4 regions of the Serratia sp. Res13-Sevr-LER1-36-b genome follow, and region 1 is predicted to be linked to each of the others. Evidence: predicted binding sites of a transcription regulator. Region 1 holds the regulator's gene; each other region holds the start of a gene.
What was found. Region 1 encodes CRP, which controls carbon source genes, mostly activating them, when cyclic AMP is high. Its sites were predicted from a motif close to ATGTGANNNNNNTCACAT; they were not measured.
Positions count from the first base shown of each region.

Region 2: the regulator CRP is predicted to act here: its motif matches at 2,324-2,341, upstream of yrbN (protein YrbN).
Region 3: the regulator CRP is predicted to act here: its motif matches at 2,467-2,484, upstream of glpT (glycerol-3-phosphate transporter).
Region 4: the regulator CRP is predicted to act here: its motif matches at 2,378-2,395, upstream of IMQ33_RS23695 (ABC-F family ATPase).

Region 1 is NZ_JADACK010000045.1:7,343-12,102, reverse strand. Features, by position in the region: gene IMQ33_RS25830 (MFS transporter) at 1-581, opposite strand, end outside; gene IMQ33_RS25825 (LysR substrate-binding domain-containing protein) at 773-1,681, shown strand; gene IMQ33_RS25820 (OsmC family protein) at 1,684-2,091, opposite strand; gene crp (cAMP-activated global transcriptional regulator CRP) at 2,473-3,105, shown strand; gene IMQ33_RS25810 (YccS/YhfK family putative transporter) at 3,162-4,760, shown strand, end outside.
Region 2 is NZ_JADACK010000002.1:138,031-142,790, forward strand. Features, by position in the region: gene pnp (polyribonucleotide nucleotidyltransferase) at 1-1,216, shown strand, start outside; gene nlpI (lipoprotein NlpI) at 1,346-2,230, shown strand; gene yrbN (protein YrbN) at 2,354-2,428, shown strand; gene IMQ33_RS00800 (DEAD/DEAH family ATP-dependent RNA helicase) at 2,418-4,364, shown strand; gene yedE (selenium metabolism membrane protein YedE/FdhT) at 4,503-4,760, shown strand, end outside.
Region 3 is NZ_JADACK010000021.1:77,561-82,320, forward strand. Features, by position in the region: gene glpB (glycerol-3-phosphate dehydrogenase subunit GlpB) at 1-711, opposite strand, end outside; gene glpA (anaerobic glycerol-3-phosphate dehydrogenase subunit A) at 701-2,350, opposite strand; gene glpT (glycerol-3-phosphate transporter) at 2,712-4,064, shown strand; gene glpQ (glycerophosphodiester phosphodiesterase) at 4,169-4,760, shown strand, end outside.
Region 4 is NZ_JADACK010000039.1:4,413-9,172, reverse strand. Features, by position in the region: gene moeB (molybdopterin-synthase adenylyltransferase MoeB) at 1-506, shown strand, start outside; gene IMQ33_RS23695 (ABC-F family ATPase) at 759-2,351, opposite strand; gene cynR (transcriptional regulator CynR) at 2,528-3,415, opposite strand; gene IMQ33_RS23685 (carbonic anhydrase) at 3,534-4,187, shown strand; gene cynS (cyanase) at 4,214-4,684, shown strand; gene IMQ33_RS23675 (antibiotic biosynthesis monooxygenase) at 4,748-4,760, opposite strand, start outside.

The DNA.
Region 1 (4,760 bases):
CCAGCTTTGGCGGGTGCCGCCTGTGGCGGATTGGGAACCAGCCACAAGATGCAGGCGGCAATCACGAATGCCAACAGGCCAAGCGCAGAGAACGACCCACGCCAGCCGATGTGATCCAGGCAATAGACTGCGACCAGCGGCCCGACGGTCATCGCCAACCCGGCGGAGGACAGCAGAATGGACTGCGCGAAGGTGCGCTGTTCCAGTGGGAAATTCGCCACTACCGCCTTGGCGCAGGAACACGGATAGCCGGAGTGGCCAATACCGGACAGGAAGCGGAACGTCACCAGCAGGCCCAGGCCGAACCCCAGAATGCCGAAGCACAGGGCAAATCCCCCCAGCAGCAGTAACGAACTGCACAGCACTTTCTTAAAGCCAAAGCGGTCATTGAGCCAGCCCGCCGGTATCTGGAACAGGGAATACGCCAGGAAAAACATCCCGGTAATGTAGCCCAGCTGTTCCGGCTGTAGATTGAATTCGTGTTCGATAGGTAACAGCGCAAAACCCATCACGGTTTTATCGATGTACACCACGACATAGCCCACAAACAGCAAAAAAATCATTAGCGAACGATTTTTCATCGCCGATATCCCTTTAAGTTATCACCCAGGCAGCCCACCCGCAGGGCCGGCGTATTTAATAATGTGATCAAGGTCACTTTATAGTTTTAATAACAGTCACTTACAATAACACGCTGAAATTATCGCCTTTTGCCGAGCGGCATAAGATACAGTTTTGTAAGGGGTGATGCTTTTTATTGATAGGGTGGGGAATGCGCTATTTACCGAAGTTACAACAGTTGAAAGTCTTCCAGCAGGTGATCCGCAGCGGCAGTATTCGCGGGGCGGCGCGCGCGCTGGAGCAGTCTCAGCCTGCCGTGAGCCGTACCATCCGTGAACTGGAACAGATCCTGGAAACCCAGTTGATCAATCGCAGCAGCCAAGGAATGACGCTGACCGAAACCGGCCGCGCCTTCGCCCTGCGAATGCAATTGATCCTGGAGGAATTGCAGCGCGCCGCCGACGAGATCCAGCAGTTGAATCAGCATTCGCAAGGTAACGTCGCTATTGGCTGCTCTTCGCTACTCGCCCTGACGGTATTACCGGATCTGGTCGAAGCCTTCAAACAGCCGTTTCCGCAGGCCAATCTGCTGATCCGCGAAGCACAGCTGTCTACGCTGCTGCCAGCATTGCGCGAAGGCCGCCTGGATTTTGCCGTGGGTACCGTCAGCCCGGAACTGCCGTTGGAGGATCTGGTGCGTGAACCGCTGTTCAACGCCTCTTTTTGCATTATCGCACGCCAGGGGCACCCACTGGCGCAGGCAACCTCGCTGGACGAACTGCGTGAGGCCAAGTGGTTATTACCGGAAACCGATATGGGGTATTACCAGCAGTTGCGCGCGATGTTAGGCACCTTCTATCAGCAATTGACCCGTTCGCCCATTCGCTCGGACTCTGTGACCTGTGGCTTGAACATGGTGTTAGAGGCGGATTATTTGACTATCGTGGCGCGGGCGATGAGTGCACCGTTCCATTTGCAGCATCGGCTGGTGGCATTGCCTATCGACACGCTGCCGCAGGCGCAATATTGCGTGCTGTATTCACAGAAATCGCCGCTAACCGTGACGGCACGGCGATTTCTTGATTTATTGCGTGCCCACTGCCTGCGCTACCCTTGGTAGGATCAGGCCACTTCGCGGATTTCGAAGCTGTGGGTGATGCTGGCGGCTTTACCCAACATCAAGGAGACGGAGCAGTATTTCTCGGCGGAAAGATCCACCGCGCGCTCCACAATCTTGTCGGTCAGCCCTTTGCCGGTGACGATAAAATGCAGATTGATATGGGTAAACAGACGCGGTGCTTCTTCACGACGCTCGGAGGTCAGTTTAACCTCGCAGTCACGCACATCGTTACGCCCTTTTTGCAGGATCGACACCACATCGATGGCGCTACAGCCGCCAACGGACATCAACACCATTTCCATCGGGCTTGGCGCTTTATCGCCCGCGTTGCCATCCATCAACACCTGGTGGCCGGACGCAGACTCACCCAGGAATGTCAGCCCTTCTACCCACTTAACTCTTGCCTGCATGTTACACACTCCGGTTAATTTCTTAAAAACAGGGTACGCTTTCGCATACATTCTGGCAACGTAACCTGATGCTAATCATGCTGAAGCGAGACAACACAAGACACCCGCCTCACTCTGTGCTACAAACAGAGCCGCAATAACTCTTTCCAGGTCACCGATTTCAGGGATACGTCCAAGGAAAGGCCCCTATATTGGTTTGTTAACAGAATGTAGCTTGCAGCTCTCCCTGCAAGTTAATATGCTAGAGCACAAGCGTATTTCTATAACACGCCTCAAAACCTGTTGATAGCCACAATTAAAACACCGGGCTATAAGCACGTTTTACAGGGAACTCTGACCCCTGTGATACAAGGCAGCGATAACAACAGAGGATAACAGCGAATGGTTCTCGGCAAACCGCAAACAGACCCGACTCTCGAATGGTTCCTGTCTCATTGCCATATCCACAAATATCCATCGAAGAGTACGCTGATTCACCAAGGTGAAAAGGCCGAAACGCTTTACTACATCGTCAAAGGCTCCGTCGCGGTGCTGATTAAAGATGAAGAAGGCAAAGAGATGATCCTGTCCTACCTTAACCAGGGGGATTTCATCGGCGAGCTAGGATTATTTGAAGAAGGCCAGGAGCGTAGCGCCTGGGTACGGGCCAAAACCGCCTGTGAAGTGGCTGAAATTTCCTACAAGAAATTCCGCCAGTTGATCCAGGTTAACCCGGATATCCTGATGCGCCTGTCCGCACAGATGGCTAACCGCCTGCAAGTCACCTCAGAGAAAGTGGGTAACCTCGCCTTCCTTGACGTTACCGGCCGCATTGCTCAGACCTTGCTGAACCTGGCAAAACAACCTGATGCCATGACTCACCCAGACGGCATGCAGATCAAAATCACCCGCCAGGAAATTGGCCAAATCGTCGGTTGCTCACGTGAAACCGTCGGTCGTATTTTGAAAATGCTCGAAGATCAAAACCTGATCTCCGCGCACGGCAAAACCATTGTCGTGTACGGTACGCGTTAATCCCCAGGGAAACGGTGCAGCAATGCGCCGTTTCTTTACCTACTGAATAGCCAACCATGTGGCGCCGCCTGATCTACCACCCGGAAGTCAACTACGCACTGCGGCAAACGCTGGTGTTGTGCCTGCCGGTGGCGTTTGGTTTGCTGATTGGCAACCTGCAACTCGGCATGCTGTTCTCGTTGGTGCCCGCCTGCTGCAACATTGCCGGGCTGGATACGCCACACAAACGCTTTTTCAAACGCCTGGTCGTGGGTGGATCCCTATTCGCACTCAGTAGCTTTCTGCTGCAACAAGCCCTGCTGTGGGAGCTTCCCCTGCCCTTACTGATGTTGGGAATGGCGCTGTTGCTCGGCGTCAGCGGTGAGATCAGTCCGCTGCATGCCCGCCTGCTACCAGCCGCACTGGTTGCCGCCATCTTTTCCCTCAGCATGGTAGGCACCGTGCCAATCTGGCATGCCCCTTTACTGTATATCGTCGGCACCGCCTGGTACGGGTTGTTTACCTGGGCCTGGTTCAAGCTGTGGAAAGAGCAGCCGATGCGCGAATCCTTAAGCCAGCTGTATATGCAGTTGGCCGACTATTTTGAAGCCAAATACTCATTACTGACGCAACATACCGATCCAGAAACTGCCCTGCCGCCGCTGTTGCAACGCCAACAGAAAGTGATGGATCTGATCAGTCTGCTATACCAACAGCTTAATTTCCTGCCCCATGCCAATAACCTGGAGCAAAAGCGCCTGCAACGTACGTTTCAGGTGGCGCTCGATTTGCAAGAGCACATTACCGTCAGCCTGCATCTGCCGGAAGAAGTGCAAAAGCTGGTAGAGCAAAGCCAGGCCGAAGCGATTATCCGCCGCAACGCCCAGGTGATCGCCACGCGCCTGCGGGTGGTGGCCGACGATATTCTCTATCATCGGCACTCTGCGCGTTTCAGTATGAAGAATGAGCTGGCGGCGCTGGAAAAAGTGGCCTCACAGCACGCCGATAACCCGGTTGGTCAGTTCTGCTATTACCACTTCAGCCGCATCGCACGCCTGCTGCGCACCCAGCACCCGCTTTACCGTCGCAATCTGATGGCCAATCAGTCACGTCTGCCGTTCTGGCCCGCGGTGGTGAGCTATCTGTCGTTTAAATCCAACGCCCTGCGCAACGCAGCCAGGCTGGGGGTCATTCTGGCGGCAGGCAGCAGCCTGGGCATGCTGTTCAACCTGCCAAAACCCTATTGGATCTTGCTGACCATCATGCTGGTCAGTCAAAACGGCTATAACGCCACGCGGGTGAGGATCCAGCACCGTGCCCTCGGCACGTTGGCCGGGTTGGTGATTGCCGCCGGACTGTTGCAACTGCAGATGCCGGAGAACGTGACGTTGAGCATCATGTTGGCGATCACCCTGGCGGCCTATCTGATCCTGCGGAAAAACTACGGGCTGGCGGTGATGGGCTTTACCGTGACTGCCGTCTACACCTTGCAGCTCCTGGCGCTGAATGGCACCCATTTCCTGGTTCCCCGCCTGATCGATACCCTTATTGGCTGCGTACTGGTGTTTGGCGGCACGATCTGGCTATGGCCGCAGTGGCAGAGTGGCCTGCTGCGTAAAAACGCCCATCAGGCGCTAGAGCACGATCAGACGGCACTGCGATTATTGCTGGAAGAG
Region 2 (4,760 bases), on a different contig from region 1:
AAACGTCGTACGTAGCCGTGTGCTGCGTGGCGAGCCGCGTATCGATGGCCGTGAGAAAGACATGATCCGTGGTCTGGACGTGCGCACTGGCGTTCTGCCACGTACCCACGGTTCCGCACTGTTCACCCGTGGTGAAACTCAGGCGCTGGTTACCGCCACTCTGGGTACCGCGCGTGACGCACAGAACATCGACGAGCTGATGGGCGAGAAAACCGACAGCTTCCTGTTCCACTACAACTTCCCTCCGTACTCTGTTGGTGAAACCGGCATGGTAGGTTCACCGAAGCGTCGTGAAATCGGCCATGGTCGTCTGGCAAAACGTGGCGTTTTAGCTATGATGCCTAAACCAGAAGATTTCCCGTACACCGTACGTGTGGTGTCTGAAATCACCGAATCCAACGGTTCTTCTTCAATGGCTTCCGTTTGTGGTGCTTCTCTGGCACTGATGGACGCAGGTGTGCCAATCAAGGCCGCCGTTGCGGGTATCGCAATGGGCCTGGTGAAAGAAGAAGAAAACTTTGTTGTACTGTCTGATATTCTGGGTGACGAAGATCACCTGGGCGACATGGACTTCAAAGTGGCCGGTAGCCGCGATGGTATCACCGCGCTGCAGATGGACATTAAAATTGAAGGTATCACCCGCGAAATCATGCAGGTGGCTCTGAACCAGGCCAAGGGTGCGCGTCTGCACATTCTGGGCGTGATGGAACAGGCTATCAGCACGCCGCGTGGCGATATCTCTGAGTTCGCACCACGTATTCACACCATCAAGATCAATCCAGACAAGATCAAAGATGTGATCGGTAAAGGTGGCTCAGTCATCCGTGCGTTGACCGAAGAAACTGGCACCACGATCGAAATTGAAGATGACGGTACAGTGAAGATTGCTGCGACCGATGGCGACAAAGCGAAGTTCGCTATCCGCCGCATCGAAGAGATCACCGCTGAGATCGAAGTTGGCCGTGTGTATCAGGGTAAAGTAACCCGTATCGTTGATTTTGGTGCCTTCGTGGCCATCGGCGGCGGTAAAGAAGGCCTGGTGCACATCTCTCAAATCGCCGACAAGCGCGTTGAGAAAGTGACCGACTATCTGCAGATGGGTCAGGAAGTACCGGTTAAGGTAATGGAAGTTGATCGCCAGGGCCGTGTGCGTCTGAGCATCAAAGAAGCTACAGCGCCAGAATCCGCTGCGGCTCCTGCACCAGAAGCAGAATAACTGTATCAGCAGTTTTACAGCTCCCTGCCGTTAGGGTTGGGGGCTGTCCTTATCGCGTGGGTAGGATACTCGCGTATTAGCAAGCGGAGGACAGGACGTTCATCCAATGTTTGTCTTCGGGAGTGGGAAATGAAGCCTTTCTTGCGCTGGTGTTACGTTGCGACAGCACTATTGCTGGCAGGATGCAGCAACCATGATTGGCGTAAAGACGAAGTTCTGGCTATTCCGTTGCAGCCTACGCTGCAGCAGGAAGTGATCCTGGCGCGCATGGAACAAATACTTGCCAGCCGGGCATTAACGGACGATGAGCGAGCACAGCTTTTATATGAGCGCGGTGTGCTGTATGATAGCCTAGGTTTACGTGCTCTAGCGCGCAATGACTTTTCACAAGCGCTAGCGATACGTCCTGATATGCCAGAAGTTTTCAACTACCTGGGCATTTACTTAACGCAGGCAGGCAATTTTGATGCTGCCTATGAAGCGTTTGATTCTGTACTAGAGCTTGATCCAACTTACAATTACGCGCGTTTAAACCGGGGCATCGCACTGTATTATGGCGGCCGCTTCCCGTTGGCGCAGGATGATCTGCAGGCGTTTTATCAAGACGACCCAAACGATCCCTTCCGTTCGCTGTGGCTTTATCTGGTGGAGAGAGAAATCGATCCCAAGATGGCTACCGTATCGCTCCAGCAGCGTTATGACAAATCGGACAGAGGGCAATGGGGATGGAATATTGTCGAATTCTACCTGGGCAAAATCAGCGAAAAAACGCTGATGGAACGCCTCAAGGCAGATGCAACGGATAACACTTCGCTCGCTGAGCATCTCAGTGAAACTGACTTCTATTTAGGTAAGCACTACCTAAGTCTGGGGGACAAGGACACCGCTTCGGCGCTGTTCAAACTGACGGTGGCTAACAACGTTCATAACTTTGTTGAGCACCGCTATGCATTGTTGGAATTGGCGCTGTTAGGCCAAGAACAAGACGACCTATCGGAATCGGACCAGCAATAGCTGACGGACACTTATCAGCCTGATTTACATTGGTTTTTTGACCAAAGTAATCGCCTTAACGGGCGAGGGCTTTTTTGTCTGTTTTATAATCTAATTTGAGCCGGTTCACACTTTTCAATGAAAATGACTGAAAATTTTCTCGACGAGTTATGTAGACTGGCTGCCATTATTAATGAGGCACGTGTACATGACTACTGAGCTTGAAACCTCTTTTGCTGACCTGGGGCTGTCTGCTCCGATCATTGCTGCCCTGACCGATCTGGGCTACGAAAAACCATCACCGATCCAGGCTGAGTGTATTCCTCACCTGTTGAACGGCCGCGACGTGCTGGGCATGGCGCAGACCGGTAGTGGTAAAACTGCGGCGTTCTCGCTGCCCCTGCTGCACAACCTCGATGCAGCCCTGAAAGCACCACAAATCCTGGTACTGGCTCCAACCCGCGAACTGGCGGTTCAGGTCGCTGAAGCCATGACCGATTTCTCCAAGCACATGCATGGCGTTAACGTGGTGGCCCTGTACGGTGGCCAACGTTATGACGTGCAGCTGCGCGCTCTGCGTCAGGGCCCGCAAATCGTAGTAGGGACCCCGGGCCGTCTGCTGGACCACCTGAAACGTGGCACCCTGAACCTTTCTGGCCTGAAAGGCCTGGTTCTGGACGAAGCCGACGAAATGCTGCGCATGGGCTTTATCGAAGACGTAGAAACCATCATGGCGGAGATCCCGGCTGAACATCAGACCGCGCTGTTCTCTGCGACCATGCCGGAAGCGATCCGTCGTATTACCCGTCGCTTCATGAAAGATCCACAGGAAGTGCGCATTCAGTCCAGCATCACCACTCGTCCGGACATTAGCCAGAGCTACTGGACCGTGCAGGGCATGCGTAAAAACGAAGCGCTGGTGCGTTTCCTGGAAGCTGAAGATTTTGACGCGGCGATCATCTTCGTACGTACCAAAAATGCGACCCTGGAAGTGGCCGAAGCGCTGGAGCGCAGCGGTTACAACAGTGCCGCACTGAACGGTGACATGAACCAGGCGCTGCGTGAGCAGACCCTGGAGCGTCTGAAAAGTGGCCGTCTGGATATTCTGATCGCCACCGACGTTGCCGCTCGTGGTCTGGACGTTGAGCGTATCAGCCTGGTGGTAAACTATGATATCCCTATGGATTCAGAGTCTTACGTTCACCGTATCGGCCGTACAGGTCGTGCTGGCCGTGCTGGCCGTGCGCTGCTGTTCGTAGAAAACCGCGAACGCCGCCTGCTGCGCAACATCGAGCGCACCATGAAGTTGACCATCCCTGAAGTCGAGCTGCCAAACGCAGATCTGCTGGGTGAGCGCCGCCTGGCCAAGTTTGCCGCTAAAGTTCAGCAGCAGCTGGAAAGCAGCGATCTGGATATGTACCGTGCGCTGCTGGCTAAGCTGCAGCCGGGTGAAGATCTGGATATGGAAACGCTGGCTGCTGCACTGCTGAAAATGGCACAGGGCGAGCGTCCTCTGATCCTGCCACCAGATCCAGTGTTCAAACCGCGTCAACGTCGTGAGTTCAACGATCGTGACGAACGTGGTAGCGACCGTCGTCGTGACGCACGTCCAGACAGCCGTGAAGCTGGTGCTGAGCGTCCACGTCGCGAACGCCGTGACGTGGGTGAAATGCAGCTGTACCGCATTGAAGTTGGCCGTGATGACGGCGTGGAAGTTCGTCATATCGTTGGTGCGATCGCTAACGAAGGTGACATCAGCAGCCGTTACATCGGTAACATCAAGCTGTTTGCTTCCCACTCCACCATCGAGCTGCCAAAAGGCATGCCGGGCGAGATCCTGAATCACTTCACTCGCACCCGCATTCTGAACAAGCCGATGAACATGCAACTGCTGGGCGATGCACAGCCGCATGAACGTCGTGAGCGTCCTGCCGGTGGTAACGGTGGTGAGCGCCGTGGTGGTGCCCGTCCATTCAACGGTGAGCGTCGCGAAGGTGCACCAGCACCACGTCGTTCTTTCGGTGAGCGTCGTGAAGGCGGTAATGCTGCCGGTGGCGAACGTCGTGGCGGTAACTTCAACCGTGATAAGCCAGCACCACGCCGTGACGATGCAGCAGCTCCTGCCGCACCACGTCGCCGTTTCGGTGATGCATAACCGTTGATTTGACCGTTTACGGTTAATCAGCTTAAAAACCAGTCTTCGGACTGGTTTTTTTTTGCCTGGTATCTCAGTTAATACTGCTAAAGGGCGTATCATCCGCAAGGTTTATCTTACGGATGCACAGGAGCTGCCGTGAACTGGCAACAATTCAAATCTCAATACCTGGTGCGCTTTTGGGCACCCTTACCGGCGGTGATCGCAGCCGGGATCCTCTCGACCTACTATTTCGGCATGACCGGCACCTTCTGGGCGGTAACCGGCGAATTTACCCGCTGGGGGGGCCATATCTTGCAGTGGTTTGGCTTTCATCCCGAGCAGTGGGGTTACTTTAAGGTGATCGGCCTACAGGGCACACCGCTCGATCGTATTGATGGGCGCATGATTATTGGT
Region 3 (4,760 bases), on a different contig from region 1:
CAACGGTTCATCATCCTCTAACCCCAGGCAGGCTGGCAGCAAGATGGCCTCTGCCTCACCTGCCTGGCGTGTGATCTCTTCCGCCAGCAGGGCCAGATGTTCTGGCAAATCCAGTACGCGGGCGATATTCACCGCGCGGAACTCGCTAGGATTATTACGTAAGGGATCCAACACTGGCAGATGCAAGAATGCCACTTCTGCCTTGAGGCCCTGCTCCTGAATCAATGAGCTGGCCGCCATCTGCGGTTGGAAATCCAGAAAGCCTTCAATCCCCAGTACGGCGATATTCCGCCACGGCAACTTCCCATCCAAGGGAGAGACAGGGATCGCCAGGGGGCTGAGCCAGGTGGCACGGCGGGTCCCGAGAGGGGTCACGCGTAGATGGTTTTGGCTGCTATCGCCCTGCATCTGCCACCCGCAACGCTGTAGCAATTGCTCGGCTTGCGTTGCCAGCGCGGCCACCTGTGTGGCCCCCATCAGGCTATACGGATGCTGTGGAGCCTGTTGCGCCAGTTCGTGCAAGGCAGATAGAGGCGACGCCACCGGCGTACCATCGGGCAGATGGGCCAGCAGATCGAGCGAGCCGGAAGAAAAATAGAGCGCGCTTTGGCCGGAACTAACTATTGCGCAGCGTTTGCCATGCTCGGCTAAACGGATAGCACAGCTCAACCCGGCCAAGCCACCACCAATCACCACCGCATCAAATTGCATCATCCGCCTCCTGCTTAGCGTCACCCTGCGCATCTAACCCGCATAACCCTTGATATACCCAACTGGTGAATTCGCTCTCCCGCAGGGCATCGCCCCAGGCGATAGGCCGCACGCCTTTCCAGCGTTCATTGAGGAAATGGGACAGTTGGGTGATGGATTGCTGCGGCGTCACCACGTTAAACCGCGTCAACAAACCTGCGGCACGGCAGGCACACAGCTCCCCTTGGCAGGTCCCCATACCAACGCGGGTACGGCGGCGCAGATCGACCAGATTGTTGACGGTCAGAGAATCCACCGCGTAACGTACCTCACCGGCAGTCACCGCTTCACACTCACACACCAGGCTGTTGTCCAGCCGGTTGCCAGAAGGGACCAGGCTGGCACGATCGCCATGACGGTACACCGCCGAGCCCCGTATGCTGGCAGGCAGTGAAACCACGCTGCGCACCGTCTCTTCGGCGCTCTGGCGGGAGCCGGGCAACGCCACTTCCGCTGTGGTGCAAGGGCTGTCGATGCCCAGCTTGGCGCAGACCAGGTCGGTGGTCCATTCAGCCATCAGCCGGTAAGTCATCAGCTTGCCGCCGGTAATGGTAATAAAGCCCTCCAACCCGTCACGCACCGCATGGTCGAGCAGCACGATGCCGCGGCTGACGTTGCGCCCAGAAGGATCGTCGTCGCTGGCTACCAGCGGCCGTACGCCCGCATAGGCACGCAGAATGCGCGTTTGCGCCAGTTTCGGGGCCAGCAGCGTGCCTTCGCGGATTAATATATCCACTTCCTGTGGCGTCACCACCATGTTGTCAATCTGGTCATACTCGATATGAGTTGAGGTGGTACCAATCAGCGAGATGGTATCGCCAGGTACCAGAATGTCGGCATCCGCCGGTTTACGGCAGCGGTTAATCACCATGTTATTGATGCGATGGCCCAGGATCAGCAATGCCCCTTTGGCAGGGAACATGCGGATGCGCAGATCGGCATACTCGGCAATTTGCTGGCCCCAGATCCCGGCGGCGTTGACTACCACCTGAGCATGGATGTCGTACTGCTGTGCGGCCTGATGATCGAAAACGCGCACGCCCGTCACGCGATCGCCGGTACGCAACAAACCGGTGACCTGATGATAGGTAAGGATTTGTGCACCATGTTCACGCGCATCAAGCATGTTGGCCGCCGTTAAGCGGAAAGGATCGACGGTGCCATCTGGCACTCGCACCGCGCCGATCAGCGCCGGGTTAGCCGCAGGCTCCAGGCGTAATGCCAGCGCGGGGTCAATGGCTTCGGCCTCAATGCCAGCGCTGCGACAGGCAGTAATAAACTGCTGCTGAAAGGCCAATGAGTCCTGAGGCAAGGTAATGAACAGGCCGTCGGTACGTTCGATGCAGTGGTGGGCAATACGTTTGAGGATGCGGTTTTCTTCAATACATTCGCGTGCCGATTCGCCGTCGGTGACCGAATAGCGCGCCCCGCTGTGCAACAACCCGTGGTTGCGGCCAGTCGCGCCAGTGGCGATGTCATGCCTTTCCAGTAAAACGCAACGCAGACCGCGCCGCGCGCAGTCACGGGCAATCCCCGCGCCGGTAGCGCCGCCGCCAATGATGATCACGTCCGTTTCGGTGATTGGTGAGTTGTTGCTCATCACGCCCCCTGAGCCTGTAGTTATGCGTTTATTTAGCCACAGTCAGTAGGGTTTTTGTTTGATAAGGAACAATAACGAACAGAAAACGAAAATAATATGGCCATAAAAAGCCATGAATGTGACCAGCATCACGTATTTGTGCTATTTAGCCATTCCAAAATGTTAACCGATCACTCAAAATTCGCCACAGTTTCATAAAAGTGTAACAAATGAGCCATCCATCACGGTGTGACCGGGGGGTTTTCTCTAGCATTGCGCTCGTTATGGAACATTTAACAACACTTCAGGTATCCGCAAGCTCATCTTCAGGACAGCCGTTTCCTGTTGAGGCAATAAACAGATAAAGCCATCGGAGGCGCTCATGTTGAGTATTTTTAAGCCAGCTGCACACATTTCTCGTGTGCCAGTCGACAAGGTAGACCCGCTCTACCGTAAGCTGCGCTGGCAGATTTTTATGGGGATCTTTTTCGGTTACGCCGCCTACTATCTGGTGCGTAAAAACTTCACCCTGGCGATGCCGTATCTGATCGATCAGGGCTTCAGCCGTGGTGACCTGGGCTTTGCGCTGTCAGGGATTTCCATCGCCTACGGTTTCTCCAAGTTCATCATGGGGTCGGTTTCTGACCGTTCCAACCCGCGTGTATTCCTACCCGCCGGCCTGATCCTGGCTGCTGCCGTCATGCTGTTTATGGGCTTTGTGCCTTGGGCTACCTCCAGCATTGCCGTGATGTTCGTGCTGCTGTTCCTGTGTGGTTGGTTCCAGGGTATGGGTTGGCCGCCTTGTGGCCGTACCATGGTGCACTGGTGGTCACAAAAAGAGCGTGGCGGTATTGTTTCGGTATGGAACTGTGCGCACAACGTCGGTGGTGGCCTGCCTCCACTGCTGTTCCTGCTGGGTATGGCCTGGTTTAACGACTGGCATGCGGCGCTGTATATGCCTGCCTTCGGTGCGATCCTGGTGGCCCTGATCGCCTTCGCCTTGATGCGTGACACCCCGCAATCTGTTGGTTTGCCACCGATTGAAGAATACAAAAACGACTATCCGGATGATTACAGCGAAGAAGCAGAAGAAGAGCTGACAGCCAAGCAGATCTTCATGCAGTACGTGCTGCCAAACAAACTGCTGTGGTACATCGCGATCGCCAACGTGTTCGTGTATCTGCTGCGCTACGGCATCCTGGACTGGTCACCAACCTACCTGAAAGAAGTGAAACACTTCGCGCTGGATAAGTCCTCCTGGGCCTACTTCCTGTACGAATACGCCGGTATCCCAGGCACCCTGCTGTGCGGCTGGATGTCGGACAAGGTGTTTAAAGGCAACCGTGGCGCCACCGGGGTGTTCTTCATGGTTCTGGTGACCATCGCCACCATCGTTTACTGGCTGAACCCGGTGGGTAACCCAGGCATCGATATGGCCTGTATGATCACCATCGGCTTCCTGATCTATGGCCCAGTCATGCTGATCGGCCTGCACGCGCTGGAACTGGCACCGAAGAAAGCGGCAGGTACCGCCGCAGGCTTTACCGGCCTGTTCGGTTACCTGGGCGGTTCGGTCGCAGCCAGCGCCATCGTTGGCTATACCGTTGACTACTTCGGTTGGGACGGCGGCTTTATGGTGATGATCGGCGGCAGCATCGGTGCGGTGATCCTGCTGGTACTGACCATGATCAGCGAGAAGAAACACCACGCAGAAATCGCGGCCAAACGCGGTTAAAAGCTAAGCGGGCGCAGCATGCAGCGCCCCTACCTACCCTTTATCGTCAATCTAAGGCCGCGCTGCGGCCTTTTTCTTACCTCTACAACATGGAGCAACACAGAATGCGGACTCAAACCAAAGCCCTGCTCACAGGGATCATTCTTGCCACTTCAATGCTCAGTGCCGCCCAGGCTGCGGATAAAGTGGTTATCGCTCACCGCGGTGCCAGCGGCTATCTGCCGGAGCATACGTTACCGGCCAAGGCGATGGCCTACGCGCAGGGTGCCGACTTCCTTGAGCAAGATCTGGTGATGACCAAAGACAACGAGCTGGTGGTGTTGCACGACCACTATCTGGATCGCGTCACCGACGTTGCCGAGCGCTTCCCGGACCGGGCGCGTAAAGATGGCCGCTACTACGCCATCGACTTTACGCTGCCTGAGATCAAATCGCTGAAGTTCACCGAAGGCTTCGATATCAAAGATGGTAAGCAGGTGCAAAGCTACCCTGGCCGCTTCCCGATGGGCAAATCCGACTTCCGCGTCCACACCTTCCAGGAAGAGATCGAGTTCGTACAGGGCCTCAACCATTCAACCGGCAAGAACATCGGCCTCTACCCGGAAATCAAGGCCCCCTGGTTCCATCAGCAGGAAGGAAAAGACATCTCCACCAGGGTGCTGGAAGTCCTTAAGCAATACGGCTACACCAGCAAGA
Region 4 (4,760 bases), on a different contig from region 1:
ATCCTCATATCCGTATTGATACCCTAGACACACAGCTGGATGACGAGCAAATGGCGGCGCAGATTGCCGCTTGCGACGTGGTACTGGACTGTACCGATAACGTGGCGACCCGCGATATGCTCAACCACCTGTGCCATGCACAGCGTAAACCGCTGGTATCAGGAGCCGCTATCCGCATGGAGGGCCAGCTCAGCGTCTTTACCTATCAACCGGAACAGCCCTGCTATCGCTGCCTGAGCAGGCTGTTTGGGGAAAACGCGCTGACCTGCGTTGAAGCGGGCGTGATGGCCCCTTTAGTCGGCACTATCGGTACATTACAGGCGATGGAAGCCATCAAGTTGTTGGCAAACTATGGCCAGCCTTTGGTGGGGAAGTTGTTGATGTTTGATGCGATGAGCATGCAGTTTCGCGAGATGAAGCTGCCGAAGGATCCGCGGTGTGAGGTGTGTGGTAAAGATGCGGCCCCTCACCCTAGCCCTCTCCCAAAGGGAGAGGGAACGGATTGAGTTCGTTAATTCTTCTGCGTAATACCTATCTTTCTCTACTCATCACGTTCCGAAGCAGTACGGGCTAACCTATCGCTCTGGACTGCTCCCTCTCCCTGTGGGAGAGGGAACGGGTTGAGTTCGTTAATTCTTCTGCGTATTACCTATCTTTCTCTACTCATCACGTTTTGAAGCAGTACGAGCTAACCAATCGCTCTGGACTGCTCCCTCTCACTGTGGGAGAGGGTTGGGATGAGGGGCGACTCGAAGGGATCAGTTGATACCCTGGCTACGCAGGTAGTCTTCGTAGTTGCCGGTAAAGTCGATCACCTTGTTCGGGGTCATTTCCAGAACGCGTGTGGCCAGCGAGCTAACGAACTCACGGTCGTGGGAAACGAAGATCAGGGTACCTTCATACATTTCCAACGCCATGTTCAGTGACTCGATGGATTCCATATCCATGTGGTTGGTCGGTTCATCCATGATCAGGATGTTCGGGCGCTGCATCATGATCTTGCCGAACAGCATACGGCCCTTCTCACCACCGGACAGCACTTTTACGCGCTTCTTGATATCGTCCTGGCTGAACAACAGGCGGCCAAGAATGCTGCGTACCGCCTGCTCATCGTCCTTTTCCTGCTTCCACTGGCTCATCCAGTCGAACACACTCAGGGTTTCATCGAACTCGTATTCGTGATCCTGTGCGTAGTAACCGATCTTGGCGTTTTCAGACCATTTCACGCTGCCGTTATCCGGTTGCAGGTCACCCACCAGCGTTTTCAGCAGGGTAGATTTACCGATACCGTTGGCACCCAGGATCGCCACTTTCTCGCCTACTTCAACCATCAGGTTGAGTTTGCTGAACAGCGGGCCGTTGTCGAAGCCTTTGGCCAGCGCTTCCACTTCCAGCGCGTTACGGAACAGTTTCTTGTCCTGTTCAAAACGAATGAACGGGTTCTGACGGCTAGAGGCTTTCACCTCTTCCAACTGGATCTTGTCGATCTGGCGGGCACGGGAGGTAGCCTGCTTGGATTTTGAGGCGTTGGCGCTGAAGCGGCTAACGAAGGATTGCAATTCGTTAATCTGCGCCTTCTTTTTGGCGTTGTCAGACATCAGGCGCTCACGAGCCTGGGTAGCCGCCGTCATGTATTCGTCGTAGTTGCCTGGATAGACACGCAGTTCGCCGTAGTCCAGATCCGCCATGTGGGTACAAACCATGTTCAGGAAGTGACGGTCGTGCGAAATGATGATCATGGTGCTGTTACGTTCGTTCAGCACCTGCTCCAGCCAGCGAATGGTATCGATGTCCAGGTTGTTCGTTGGTTCGTCGAGCAGCAGGATTTCCGGATCGGAGAACAGGGCCTGAGCCAACAGGACACGCAGTTTGAAGCCGGGAGCGATCTCGCTCATCGGGCCATAATGCTGTTCTACCGGGATCCCCACGCCGAGCAGCAACTCCCCGGCACGTGCTTCTGCGGTGTAGCCATCCATCTCGCCATAGGCCACTTCCAGATCGGCCACTTTATAACCGTCTTCTTCGCTCATCTCCGCCATGGCATAGATGCGGTCGCGCTCTTCCTTCACCGCCCACAGTTCGGTGTGGCCCATGATCACGGTGTCCAGCACGCTGAACTGTTCAAAAGCGAACTGATCCTGGCGCAGTTTACCCAGGCGCTCATTCGGATCCAGGAACACGTTACCGCCGCTCGGCGCCAGATCGCCACCGAGGATTTTCATGAACGTCGATTTACCGCAGCCGTTGGCTCCGATCAGACCATAGCGGTTACCGCCGCCAAATTTGACAGAGATGTTTTCAAACAACGGCTTACTGCCGAACTGCATAGTGATGTTGTTAGTGCTTAACACAGCGCTCGCTCTTAATTTGATTGGGAATGTGATTTGGCGCGCATTATGCCATAACGCAACACAGAGATCGTGGGAAGTTTTGGTGAAGATTTGCTCGGCGCTCGGGGTGTGGAGATATTCGCCAGCTAAATATCCCCATCAGAACGAATTAACGGATAACCAAACCCGTCACTTTTTTAGCCCATTTCCTTGACCTGATCTTGCAACATCGCAATCAACGCCCGTGAAGCTGCACTGCGGTAGCCCTCTTTGCGTTGCAACACCACAGCATGGCGTTCGGGCATGGGAACCGACAGCTTAATCGGCAGCAGCAGCGGATTACTCCGTGCAATGGCCTGCGGCAGAATGGTCGCGAGCTGGCCGTGGCGCACAATCTCGACGATGGCGCTAATCGCATTCGCCTCCATGGCAACCTGAGGATGGATCGCGTGCTGCTGGCAATATTCGTCCACGTAGTGACGCGTGGCGAAGTCACCGTTGAGTAGCACCAATGGCACCTGTTGCACCTCCGCTACGTTCAAGGCAGCGCGGTGCTTGGTAAGCTGATGCCCCTTCCCCACCATCAGTTGCAGCCGCTCCGTGAACAGCCTGGTCGCGGCTATATCCGCAGAGTGAACCGGCTCGAAGGCAATCCCGAGATCCAATTGGTCATCGCACAATAACGCCTCCATCTTATCCTGCGTCATTTCACGGATATTCAGCGTAATACCTGGGTAGCGCCGGTAAAAGCCGTCGACCAACGGGCCAATCAGGTAGGAGGTAAAGGTCGGCGTCATGGCCAAGCGCAGGTTGCCGCGTTCCAACGTCGCGACATCCTGAATGGCCCGCTTGCCAGCATCCAGATCCTGTAATGCCAACCGGGCATAGCGCATCCATGCCTGACCCGCATCGGTGAGTTGCACCCTCCGCCCGGAACGGTCAAACAGTTCTACCTGTAACGTCTCTTCCAACTGTTTGATCTGCTGTGACAAGGTGGGCTGAGAAACATGCAGCACCTCCGCCGCCCGGGTAAAGTTCCCCTGCTCGGCTACCGCCAAAAAGTAACGTATGTGCCGCAGTAACATAACGCCTCAACTATTAGTTATCCCTATCGTGACGATTATAAATGAGTCTTGGAACCTATAGCTAGAAAAGTCCATTCTTGCCTCCATTGAAAGCAAGCCACACATTGATGGAGTCACCATGCAAGAGGTTATTGACGGTTTTCTGAAGTTCAAGCGCGAGGCTTTTGTTGAGCGTACAGAGCTGTTCAAACGTCTGGCTACCAGCCAGAACCCGCGCACCCTATTTATCTCATGTTCCGACAGCCGATTGGTGCCGGAGCTGATCACCCAACGCGAACCAGGCGACCTGTTCGTCATCCGCAACGCAGGCAATATCGTCCCTTCTTTCGGGCCAGAGCCCGGTGGTGTTTCAGCCTCGGTGGAATATGCCGTTGCTGCGCTTGGCGTAGAGGATATCGTGATTTGCGGCCATTCCGATTGCGGCGCCATGACCGCCATTGCCACCTGCAAATGCCTGGATCACATGCCCACCGTGGCCAACTGGCTGCGCTATGCCGATGCCGCCAAGGCGGTCAATCAGGCCAATGAACACGCCAGCGAGCACGATCGTATTAATTCGATGGTGCGAGAAAATGTCATCGCCCAGCTCACCAACCTGAAAACTCACCCTTCGGTCGCGCTAGCGCTTGATCGAGGCAATCTGCGGCTGCATGGCTGGATCTACGATATCGCCACCGGCTGTATAGACGCATTAGATGGCAATACCCGCCGTTTCGTACCGCTGGCGAGCAACCCGAGCGTCACCGCCAGCCCAGCCATGCAACGTTTCTAACCTATTAATCATCAAGAGGATTTCACATGACACAATCTCTACAAAACACTTGCGCACGCCAGAACCTGACCGACATCATCATGGATGCCAAAGTCCGCCAAGGCCTGACCTTTGAGGCGATTAACCAAGGCACCGGCTTGAGCCTGGCGTTCGTCACCGCCGCACTGCTTGGCCAACACCCGTTGCCGGAACAGGCCGCCCGCGTGGTTGCAGCAAAATTGGGTTTGGATGAAGATGCGGTGCGCCTGCTGCAAGCCATCCCGGTACGCGGCAGTATCCCCGGCGGTGTGCCGACCGACCCGACTATTTATCGTTTCTACGAGATGGTGCAGATCTACGGCTCAACCCTGCGGGCGCTGGTACATGAACAATTTGGTGACGGGGTGATCAGCGCGATCAACTTCAAGCTGGATATCAAAAAGGTCCAGGACCCCGATGGCGGTGAACGTGCGGTGATCACGCTGGATGGTAAGTACCTGCCAACCAAGCCATTTTAAGCATTAAGTTATCAAATTATTAAGTTAATACAATCCAGCGCCGGAACCTCGGCGCTGGATCATTCAACCATGAAAA